2 regions of the Sphingomonas sp. BRN-1R genome follow, and region 1 is predicted to be linked to the other one. Evidence: riboswitches for the same ligand, from Rfam matches in the RefSeq annotation. Region 1 holds a riboswitch; the other holds the start of a gene.

Evidence for each region. Region 1 has a riboswitch for cobalamin ahead of AC3ANX_RS09125 (DUF1636 domain-containing protein). Riboswitches for the same ligand answer to the same signal wherever they lie in the genome.
Region 2: it holds a riboswitch for cobalamin, as region 1 does, so the genes downstream of both, cobW (cobalamin biosynthesis protein CobW) here and AC3ANX_RS09125 (DUF1636 domain-containing protein) in region 1, are expected to answer to the same signal.

What each region holds. Positions count from the first base shown of each region.
Region 1 is NZ_CM173236.1:1,985,805-1,991,382, forward strand. Features, by position in the region: gene cobO (cob(I)yrinic acid a,c-diamide adenosyltransferase) at 1-23, shown strand, start outside; gene AC3ANX_RS09110 (ABC transporter substrate-binding protein) at 56-880, opposite strand; gene AC3ANX_RS09115 (FecCD family ABC transporter permease) at 937-1,929, shown strand; gene AC3ANX_RS09120 (ABC transporter ATP-binding protein) at 1,923-2,699, shown strand; cobalamin riboswitch at 2,720-2,909, shown strand; gene AC3ANX_RS09125 (DUF1636 domain-containing protein) at 3,066-3,470, shown strand; gene cobT (nicotinate-nucleotide--dimethylbenzimidazole phosphoribosyltransferase) at 3,467-4,477, shown strand; gene AC3ANX_RS09135 (histidine phosphatase family protein) at 4,478-5,047, shown strand; gene AC3ANX_RS09140 (adenosylcobinamide-GDP ribazoletransferase) at 5,044-5,578, shown strand, end outside.
Region 2 is NZ_CM173236.1:1,508,925-1,514,502, forward strand. Features, by position in the region: gene rlmB (23S rRNA (guanosine(2251)-2'-O)-methyltransferase RlmB) at 53-805, opposite strand; tRNA gene AC3ANX_RS06935 (tRNA-Tyr) at 1,005-1,090, shown strand; cobalamin riboswitch at 1,237-1,453, shown strand; gene cobW (cobalamin biosynthesis protein CobW) at 1,632-2,669, shown strand; gene cobN (cobaltochelatase subunit CobN) at 2,674-5,578, shown strand, end outside.

The sequences.
Region 1 (5,578 bases):
CGCAGGCAGGGGTGGAGTTCTAGTGGCAGCGCACGCGCGTCTGCCGGGATCGGCGTTACCGTGTCCCGATCGCCCTGGCCTGACGCGCGAGGCTTTGCGCCGCCTGCACATAGGTCGGGCTGCCGCACACCGTCCACGCCTCGGGCAGGCGCAGGCGCGGGATGCGGTCGAGCGCGGGGTGGTGGAGCATCTCGGTGCCCTGATCGACCACGCGGTCGGTCGCGCTCTCGACGATCAGATAGTCGGGGCGGGCGGCGATCATCTCCTCGAGCGAGACTTGCGACAGCGCCGGCTTTCCGAGCTTGGCGGCGAGGTTGACGAGGCCGACGCGCGTCATCAGCTCATCCACCAGCGTGCCGGTGCCGGTCAGATAGCCGCGCCGCTGGTAATAGGCGGCGACGCGGTGGCCGGGCACGCGCGGCAAGGCGGCCAGCGCACGATCCATCCGCGCGATCAGCGCCGCGCCGCGCTCCGGGTGGCCGACCGCGGCGGCGACCTGGCGGATTTGCGCCACGATGTCGGCATAGCGATCGGCCGGCGCGAGATCGATCACACGGTAGTGATGCGGCGCGAGTGCGGCGAGCATGCCGCCGGTACGCGGCGGGGTGCCGACGATCAGATCCGGGTCGATCGCGAGGATCTCCTCGGCGGACTGGCCGAGGATGTGGAGGCCGGGCGTGCGCGGCGCGATTGCCGACATCTCGCGATCGGTGGCGAAGCGCGTCAGCCCGGCGATCTGCGACCGATCGGCGAGATCGACCACGAGCTGGTCCGCACACAGGTTGAGCGACACGATGCGCTGCGGCACGTCGACCGGCGCGGCGGCGGTCGTACCGAGGGCGAGCGCCAGCAAGAGCGGAAGGAAGCGACGGCGCGACATGGCCGGGTCCATAGCCGAGCGGCGCGGGGACACAAGCGCGCGGGCGTGGGCAGGGCATGACGCTGCCGCGCACCGTGCTGATCGCCGGGCTGGCGGCGCTCATCCTGCTCTCAGCGCTCGCGTCGCTGGCGCTGGGCGCGGTGTCGCTTGCGCCGGCGCGGGTGGTCGCGGCGCTCGCCGGGCATGGCGATGCGGTCGCCGCGTCGATCGTGCTCGAACTGCGCTTGCCCCGCACCATCCTCGGGCTGGCGGTGGGGGCGATGCTCGGGCTCGCGGGGGCGGCGTTGCAGGGTTACCTGCGCAATCCGCTTGCCGAACCGTCGGTGCTGGGCGCGTCCAACGCTGCCGCGCTCGGCGCGGTGTGTGCGATCTATTTTGGGCTGGGAGAGTTGCATCCGGTGGTGCTGCCCGCGCTCGCCATCCTTGGTGCGCTCGTCGCTTTGGGGTTGCTGTTCGCGCTGGCGGGGCGATCGGAAAGCCCGCTCACGCTCATCCTCGCCGGCATTGCCGTCTCGACGCTGGCGGGGGCGGCGATCAGCCTTGCGCTCAACCTGTCGCCCAATCCGTTCGCGGCGATGGAGATCATGACGTGGCTGCTCGGCTCGATCGAGAACCGCGCGTTCGCCCACGTCTGGATCGCGCTGCCGTGCATTGCGGTCGGCACGGCGCTGCTGCTGTACGACGGCCGCGCGCTCGATGCCTTGACGCTCGGCGAGGACGGGGCGCGGGCGCTCGGCGTCGAGTTGCGGGGCGTCCGGTTGCGGTTGCTGCTCGGTGTCGCGATCGGGGTGGGCGGCGCGGTGGCGGTGTCGGGGGCGATCGGTTTCGTCGGGCTGATCGTGCCGCATCTGGTCCGCCCGCTCACCGACCGCAGCCCGTCGGCGATCCTCGTCCCCTCCGCGCTCGCCGGCGCGGTGCTGCTGACGCTCGCCGATATCGGCGTGCGGCTGATCCCCTCCACCAGCGAGCTGAAGCTCGGCGTGGTGACGGCGTTCCTCGGCGTGCCGCTGTTCCTAGCCTATCTGCTGCGCGAGCGGCGGATATGGTGACGATCACACTCGAAGACGTGGGCGTCATGCTCGGCGGCAAGCCGGCGGTGCGCGGGGTCGGTGCGGTGCTGGAGCCGGGGCGGCTGATCGGTATCATTGGCCCGAACGGGGCGGGAAAGTCCACGCTGCTGCGCGCGATGCTCGGGCTGGTGCCTTTCACCGGCAGTATCGGCATCGACGGAGAACCCCTCGCCACGATGGCGCGGGGCCGGGTGGCGCAGAAACTCGCCTACCTGCCGCAGGGGCAGACATTGCACTGGCCGCTGACGGTCGAGCGTCTCGTCGCGTTGGGCCGATTGCCGCATCTCGCGCCCATGCAGCGGCTGAGCGGCGCGGATATGCAGGCGGTCGAGACCGCGATGGCGCGCGCCGATGTCGCCGGTCTGCGCGACCGCATCGCCACCGAACTCTCCGGTGGTGAGCGGGCGCGCGTGTTGCTCGCGCGGGCGCTCGCGGTCGGCGCGCCCGCGCTGCTGGTGGACGAGCCGCTCGCCGCGCTCGATCCCGGCCACCAGATCGACGTCATGGAACTGCTGCGCGCCGAAGCGCGGGGCGGCGCGCTCGTCGTCACCGTGCTGCACGATCTGACGATGGCGGCGCGCTATTGCGATCGGTTGCTGCTGATCGACGATGGCGGCCTTGTCGCCGACGACACGCCGCTCGCGGTGCTGACCCCGGCGCGGCTGCGCGCGGTGTACGGCATTGCCGCCACCGTCGCGCGCGACGGGGACACGCTCACCATCGTGCCGACCGCGCGCGTCGCGAATTGACGCATCGCGAGGTCGGCAGTATCGCGCCGGTTGCGACAGGTTCCCCGGTGGGGATGAAAAGGGAACGGGGTTCGAAACCCCGGCTGCCCCTGCAACTGTGAGCGGCGAGCCACCGGGCCAAATGCCATTGGGATCTTCACGGTCCTGAGAAGGCGGCCCGGCCGGTGTCGACCCGCAAGCCAGGAGACCTGCCCGTCGCGGTCGTCCATCGTGCGGACAGGGTGTTCCGGGCGGGCGGGGTGTGAACCCGAGTGGCGACAGGTCGGACTGCGTGGGCGCGGCATGCCTGGAGGCATGCCGTTCGTGCGTGGCCCTTGTCGGGGTGCTCGTGGTGAAGCCTTGTGCGCATATTACGGCGGCGGTCTGATGCTGCGCCGTGTAGAGGATGGGCCGGCGGTGGTCGCCTGCAACACCTGCCGCCATTCGGCGGAGGAGCGCGAGGTCGAGGGAGTGCGCGGCGGGGCGACGCTGGTCGCGGCGTTGCGCGATGTGCAGGCATCCGATCCGCGCTATGTCGAGGTCGCGGTGCAGGAGATGCCGTGCCTGTTCGCCTGCGCGGAGCATTGCACCGTCTACCTGCGCGCGCCCGACAAGGTGGGCTACGTGCTCGGCCGCTTCACCCCCGATGCCGAGGCGGCGCGCGCGATCCTCGATTATGCGGTGCACTATGCCGCGAGCGAGCATGGCCGCGTGCCGTTCAAGGAATGGCCGCAGGGGGTAAAGGGGCATTTCATCACGCGCACGCCGCCGCCCGGGTTCATCGCGGAATGAGCTTCGCGACCGTCGCCGACTTCGATGCTGCGCTGGCGACGCTCACCGCGCCTGACGAAGCGGCTATCGCAGCGGCGCGGGCGCGGCAAGCGCAACTGACCAAGCCCGCAGGATCGATCGGCCGGCTTGAGGAGATCGCGGCGTTCTTCGCGGGCTGGCAGGGGCGGGTACGGCCGAAGATCGAGCGCGGGCGGGTGGTGGTGTTCGCAGGCAACCACGGCATCGTCGCGCAGGGCGTCAGCGCGTTCCCGGCGGCCGTCACCGCGCAGATGGTCGCAAATTTTTCGAACGGCGGCGCGGCGATCAACGCGCTCGCGGCGGCGGCCGGGCTGGAATTGAAGGTGGTTCCGCTCGAACTCGACCGGCCGACTGCCGACTTCACCCTCGCGCCCGCGCTGACCGAGACGGAGTGCCTCGCCGCGCTGTCGGCGGGGGCGGCGAGCGTGGCGGCAGGGCTCGACCTGCTCGTCGTCGGTGAGATGGGGATCGGCAACACCACGGCCGCCGCTGCGCTCGCGGCGCGCAGCTTCGGTGGCACGGGTGCGGATTGGGTCGGGCCGGGAACCGGCGTGGACAGCGGCGGGGTCGCGCGCAAGATCGCGGTGGTCGACCGTGCGCTCGCCCGTCATGCCGATGCTCCTGCCTCCGCGTTCGAGACGCTGCGGCGCGTCGGCGGGCGCGAGATCGCCGCCATTGCCGGCGCGGTGCTGCGCGCGCGCGACCTGCGCGTGCCGGTGCTGCTCGACGGGTTCATTACCTGCGCGGCGGTCGCGCCGCTCGCAGCGGCGGTGCCGGGCGTGCTCGCCCACTGTATTGCCGGCCATTGCTCGGCCGAGCCCGGCCACGCCCGCCTGCTGGCCGCGCTCGGGCTCGATCCGCTGCTGCGGCTCGACATGCGGCTGGGCGAGGGGAGCGGCGCGGCAGTCGCGGCCAACATCCTGCGCTCGGCGCTGGCGGCGCACGACGGCATGGCGACCTTTGCCGAAGCGGGCGTGTCGGGCGGGTAGATGGCGCCGTTCCTGCTCCACCTGCTGCGCCACGGCGCGCCGGAGACGCCCGGACGCATGATCGGCCGCACCGATGATGCGCCGACGGCCGCCGGGATCGCCGCCTGCGTCGAACAGGCGCGCGCGATCGGCGTGGAGGTGGTGATCGGCTCCGATCTCGCCCGCGCACGCCTTGCGGCGGAGGCGATCGGCGGCGATCTCTCGCTGCCGGTCGCGATCGATGCGCGGTGGCGCGAACTCGATTTCGGCGTGTGGGACGGGCTGCCCGCGAGCGAGATCGACGCGGCCGCGCTCGGCGCGTTCTGGGACGATCCCGACGCGCATGCGCCGCCTGAGGGCGAGACCTGGTCGACGCTGGTCGCGCGCGTGGCGGCGGCGGTTGCGGATCTTGCGCCGCGTCCGACGCTGGTGGTGACGCACGGCGGTGCGATGCGCGCTGCGCTCGCGCATCTGTGCGGCTTGGGCCAGCGTCAGATCTGGGCGTTTGAGCTGCCCTATGCCGGGCTGCTGAGCCTTAAGGTCTGGCCTGGCGAGCCGCGTTCGGCGCAGATCGTGGCGCTGTGGCCATGACCGGCCTTATCCTCGCGGTACAGTTCCTCACCCGCTTGCCGGCCCCGCGCGTTACCGCGACGGACGCGGATTTCGCGGCGTCGATGCGCTGGTTCCCGCTGGTCGGTCTGCTGATCGGCGCGCTGGTGGCGGGCGCGGGGTGGCTTGCGCGGGGTGACGCGTGGCTCGGCGCACTGGCGGCGCTGGTGGTGTGGGTGGGCGTGACGGGCGCGCTGCACCTCGACGGTCTCGGCGATCTCGCGGACGCATCGGGCGCGGCGCACAAGGATCGCGACCGGCTGCTCGCGGTGCTGGCCGACCCGCATGTCGGCAGCTTCGGCGTGGTGGCGATCGCGCTGCAACTGATCGCCAAGCTGGTGTTGCTGCACGCGCTGGTGGTGGCAGGCGCGTGGCTGCCGCTGATCCTCACCCCGTTTGCGGCGCGGATGGGGCCGCTGGTGTGGACCCGCTGGCTGCCGCCGCTCCATGCCGGTCTTGCGGCGCGGTTCCGTGATGCGGTGCGTGTGGTCGATCTCGCCGGGTGGACGCTCG
Region 2 (5,578 bases), 480 kb from region 1:
TCGACTGCGCTCGGCACGAACGGGGAGGGGGCCGGCCCCTCCGCATCCTAATTCACGGCATAACCCGCGTCGTCGCCGCATAGAGCGCGATCGCGGCGGCGTTGGAGACGTTGAGGCTCTCCATCCGCGGCGAGATCGGCAGGCGGCCGAGTTCGTCGCAATGCGAGGCGGTGTTCTGCCGCATGCCTTCGCCCTCCGCGCCGAGCACCAGCGCCACGCGCTGCAAGCCCATCGCCTGATCGAGCGTCTGCGTCGCTTCGCCCGCCAGCCCCACGCGCCAGAAGCCGGCCTCGGCGATCTCGTCGAGCGCGCGGGCGAGGTTCACCACGCGCACCCACGGCACCAGCTCCAGCGCGCCCGAGGCCGCGCGCGCGATCGTGCCCGATTCGGGCGGCGCGTTGCGATCGGGCGTGACGATGCCGAGCGCGTCGAACGCGGCGGCCGAGCGCAGGATCGCGCCGACGTTGTGCGGATCGGTCACCTGATCGAGCACCAGCAGCGGGCGGCGATCGTCCGCGCCCTGTTCGAGCAGATCGGCGAGCCACATGTCCTCGAGCGGATCGACCTCCGCCACCAGCCCCTGGTGCGGCGCGTCCGACGGCACCAGCCGCGCGAGATCGGTGACCTCGGCATAGACGATCGGGATCACCGGCGGGATGTCGAGGCTGGCGATCGCCTCGCGCGTCGCCCAGATCTTGCGCACGACGCGGTCGGGATTGGCGAGCGCCGCCGTAACCGCATGGCGGCCCCAGAAGCGCGGGCGGCCGGCGGGCGCCTGCGAGGGGCGATGTCCGCGCCGCGCCATCAGCGTTGCGCCCGCATGGGGGAGAGGGGGGAGACGATCATATTGGGTCCACTCGGAAGGGGCCGGAGCCGGAATACACGCCGTCCGGTATGCGTCGCGGTGCCCGCATGCAAGTCTCCGCCGTTTTTCCGCGCGCTTGGGCGTTGACAGCAGGGCTTCGGATCGGCATTGGCACGCCTCGCTTTTTGGCGGCCCAACTGGACAGGTGGCCGAGTGGTTAAAGGCAGCAGACTGTAAATCTGCCCGTGCAAGCGTACGCTGGTTCGAATCCAGCCCTGTCCACCATCCTCCCGCCGAACCACCGGCGGCTCCGCGCCGGCTGATCGCCGTCTCGCGCACCCCGACATCATCGATCATCGCCGCTTTTCGAAGCGAATTGGCAGCCGCGTGTTTTCGGGCTAAGCCGTGCAGCGAAGGCCGGTTCGACCGGCCTTCGCTGATCGCGCCGGTGCCCCGCGAGGGGCTTCAATGGGAATGCGGTGCGGGGGTTCGCCCCCAATGCCGCGGCTGTCCCTGCAACTGTAAGCGGTGAGCGAGATGCGCAACGCCCGTCGCACGACGGGCATCCACTGGGCCGCCGCGCCTGGGAAGGCGCGCATCGAGCTTCGACCCGCGAGCCAGGAGACCTGCCGACGTCTGGTCGCTCTTGCCTTGGTCCAGGGGATGGTCACGGCACGGTAATTCTCCGTCTGAGCGACGAAACCGTGCGGCTGGGGCTGCATCGGTTCGCGGCAACGAGCGCCCTCCCGCGCCCGCCCGTCGTCGCGTGCCGAGCCGAACTGTCGGCCCCCGCCTGTCGTCGCTGTGGCGCGAAGGGGAAGAAACCGTGTCCGACCTGCTCAAGATACCCGTCACCATCGTCACCGGCTTTCTGGGGGCGGGCAAGACCACGCTGATAAGCCACCTGATCCGGAGCGCGGGCGGACGGCGGCTCGCGGTGATCGTCAACGAATTCGGCACACTCGGCGTCGATGGCGATATCCTCAAGGGCTGCGCGATCCCCGATTGCCCGGCCGAGAACGTGATCGAACTCGCCAACGGCTGCATCTGCTGCACCGTCGCGGACGATTTCATCCCCACGGTCGAGACTTTGCTCGCGCTCGACCCCCGGCCCGACCATATCCTGATCGAAACGTCGGGGCTCGCGCTGCCCAAGCCGCTGCTCAAGGCGTTCGACTGGCCGGCGATCCGCTCGCGCATCACGGTCGACGGGGTGATCGCGCTTGCGGACGCCGAGGCGGTCGCCGCCGGTCGGTTCGCGCCCGATGTGGCGGCACTCGACGCGCAGCGCGCCGCCGATCCGAGCGTCGATCACGAGACGCCGCTGTCCGAGGTGTTCGAGGATCAGCTCGCCTGCGCCGACATGGTGCTGCTGACCAAGGCCGATCTCGCCGGCGCGGACGGCGTGGCGGCGGCGCGCGCGGTCATCGCCGCCGAAGCGCCGCGCCCGCTGCCGGTGGTCGAACTGATCGAGGGCGTGATCGATCCGGCGGTGATCCTCGGCCTCAACGCGGCGGCCGAGGACGATATCGCCGCACGCCCCTCGCACCACGACGGCGAGGACGATCACGAGCATGACGATTTCGACAGCGTCGTGATTGAACTGGGCGAGATCGCCGCGCCCGAGGATCTCGCCGCGCGCGTCGAGGCGCTGGCGAACGCGCACGCCATCCTGCGCGTGAAGGGCTATGCCAGCGTGGCGGGCAAGCCGATGCGGCTGCTCGTCCAGGCGGTCGGCGCGCGGGTGCGCACGCAATACGACCGGCCGTGGCGCGTGGGCGAGCCGCGCGCGACGCGGCTGGTGGTGATCGCCGAACAGGGGCGGATCGACCTACCCAAGATCACGGCGGCGCTGGCGGGCTGACGCCATGCACGTCGTCTTTCGCGAGACTCACGGGCTGGACGAGACGGCCACGCCGCAGGATCTCGCGCAGAGCCCGGCCGATCTCGTGATGCTGTCCTTTTCCGACAGCGATCTCGGCGCGTTCGCGGCCGGGTGGCGACGTGGGCGCGCGACGCTGCCGGGGCTGCGGCTCGCCAACCTCGCCCGGCTGACGCACCCGCTGTCGGTCGATACTTACCTCGATCGCACGCTGTCGGGGGCGAAGGGCGTGTTGGTGCGGCTGATCGGCGGGCAAAGCTACTGGACCTATGGGTTGCAGCAGCTCGGCGCACTGGCGCGCGCGCGGGGCATCGCTCTGGCGGTGCTGCCGGCGGACGGGCGCGCCGATACGCGGCTCGACGCGGTGTCGACGCTGCCGGTGGAGACGCTGCGCCGGCTTGCCGAACTGTGCGATACCGGCGGCGCGGTGGCGGCGCAGGCGGCGCTGGCAGACCTCGCGCGCGCGGCGGGGTTCGATGTCGCGCCTGTCGCGGGGGCAGGAGCGATCGCCGAAGTCGGCGCGTGGCGGCCGGAGGAGGGCGTGACGTGCCCGGCGGCGTTCCTGCTGGGGGCGCCGCGGCCGGTGATCCTGCTGGTGTTCTACCGGTCGTATCTGACGGCCGCCGATCTGCACCCGATCGAGGCGCTTTATGCCGCCTTTGACGCGCGCGGGTTCGACGTGATCGGGCTGTTCGCGCCGTCGCTCAAGGCGGAGAGCGCGCGCGGCTGGCTGCGGCGCTGGGCGGCGGCGCTCAGCCCCGCCGCGATCGTCAACGCCACCGCCTTCTCCGCGCGCGGCGAGGAGGATGCCACCCCGCTCGACGTCGCGGGCGTGCTGGTGTTCCAGGTCGCGCTCGCCACCTCGGATCGGGCGGCGTGGGCTGAAGCCGCGCGCGGGCTGTCGCCGGCCGATCTCGCGATGCACGTCGTCCTGCCCGAGGTCGACGGACGGCTGTTCGCAGGCGTGGCGAGCTTCAAGGCCGAGTCCGCGCCCGACGCCGATCTCCAGTTCGCCCGGCGTGAGCATCGCGCCGAGCCAGCCCGCATCGCCGCGATCGCCGATCGAGTCGCGGCGTGGACGCGGCTCGCGCACACGCCGGTCGCAGCGCAGCGGCTGGCGGTGGTGGTCTCGACCTATCCGGGCAAGGCGTATCAGATGGCGCATGCGGTCGGGCTCGACGCGCTGGCCTCGGCCGAGGCGATCCTCGCCGATTTGGCGCAGGCGGGCTATGCGGTCGTGCGTGGGGAGGGGCTTGCCGACGCGCTCGGCACCGCGCGACTCGCATGGCCGGTGGCGGCGTATCGCGCGGCGCTGCTGCACCTGCCCGACGTGTTGCGCGACGATCTCGCCGCACGCTGGGGCGCGATCGAGGACGATCCGGCGGTGCATGACGGCGCGTTCCACTTCGCCGTGGTGGAGCGCGGTGGCGCGATCGTCGCGTTGCAGCCCGAGCGCGGCGACACCACCACGCGCGCAGGCGACTATCACGATCTCTCCGCCTGTCCGCGCCACGCTTACGTCGCTTTCTATCTGTGGCTGCGCGCGCGGGGCATAGACGCGCTGATCCATGTCGGCGCGCACGGCACGCTCGAATGGCTGCCGGGCAAGGCGGTCGCGCTGTCCGAGGCGTGCTGGCCCGAGGCGCTGACGGGCGCGCTGCCGGTGGTCTATCCGTTCATCGTCAACGATCCCGGCGAGGCGGCACAGGCCAAGCGGCGGATCGGCGCTGTCACGCTCGGCCACGCGCCGCCGCCACTCGCGCGCAGCGGTGCGGGTGCGGGCCTGGGCGGGCTCGAAGCGCTGCTCGACGAGTTCTCCAACGCCGATGGGCTCGACCCGGCACGGCGCGGGCGGTTGCAGGCCGACATCCGCGACGAGGCACGCGCGGCCGGGCTGGAGGAGACGCTCGGCCTCGATCGTGCGCTATCGGATGCGGCGGCGATCACGCGGATCGACACGTTCGTGTGCGACGTGAAGGACAGCCAGTTCGGCGACGGGCTCCACATCTTCGGGCGTGGCAATCACGGCGCGGGCGAGCGCGCCGGGCTGCTGGCGGCCTTGCAGGGGCGGCGGGTCGCGCCCGGGCCGTCGGGTTCGCCGTGGCGGGGCCGCGCGGACGTGTTGCCGACCGGGCGCAACCTCTACACCACCGATCCGCGCGCGGTGCCGTCGCGCTCGGCGCATGCGCAGGGCGTATTGCTCGCCGACGAGCTGATCCGCCGCCACTTGCAGGATCATGGCGATTACCCCCATGCGCTGGTGGTCGATCTGTGGGCGTCCGCGACGATGCGCACGGCAGGCGAGACGTTCGCGATGGCGCTCCACCTGCTCGGCGTCGAGCCGGTGTGGGACATGCAGTCGGACCGGGTGACGGGCATCGAGATCCTGCCGCTCGCCCGCTTCGATCGCCCGCGCATCGACGTGACGTTGCGCGTGTCCGGGCTGTTTCGCGACGCCTTCCCGACGCTGTGCGCGATGTTCGCGCAAAGCGTCGCGGCGCTGGCGGCGCGCGACGAGCCGGCCGATTGGAACCCGTTCGTCGGGCATGCGCCGTCATCGCGCGTCTATGGCCCCGCGCCGGGGCGCTACGGCATCGGCATGGGCGACGCGGGCGAGACCTATACCGATGCGGCGCGGCAGGCGGCGGGCGAGGCGTGGTTAACGTCGTCAAGCCACACAAGCGACGGCACGCGCGATCCCGCCGGGCTGGCACGGCGCGTCGCCGCTGCCGATGCGTTCGTGCACGTGCAGGATCTGCCGGAGACCGATCTGCTGCTCGCGGCCGATTATGCCGCGCACGAAGCCGGGTTCGCGGCGGCGCAGGCGGTGACGGGTGGCGCGGCGGCGCTCTACCATCTTGACGCGCGTGACCCGGCGGCAGTGCGCGCGC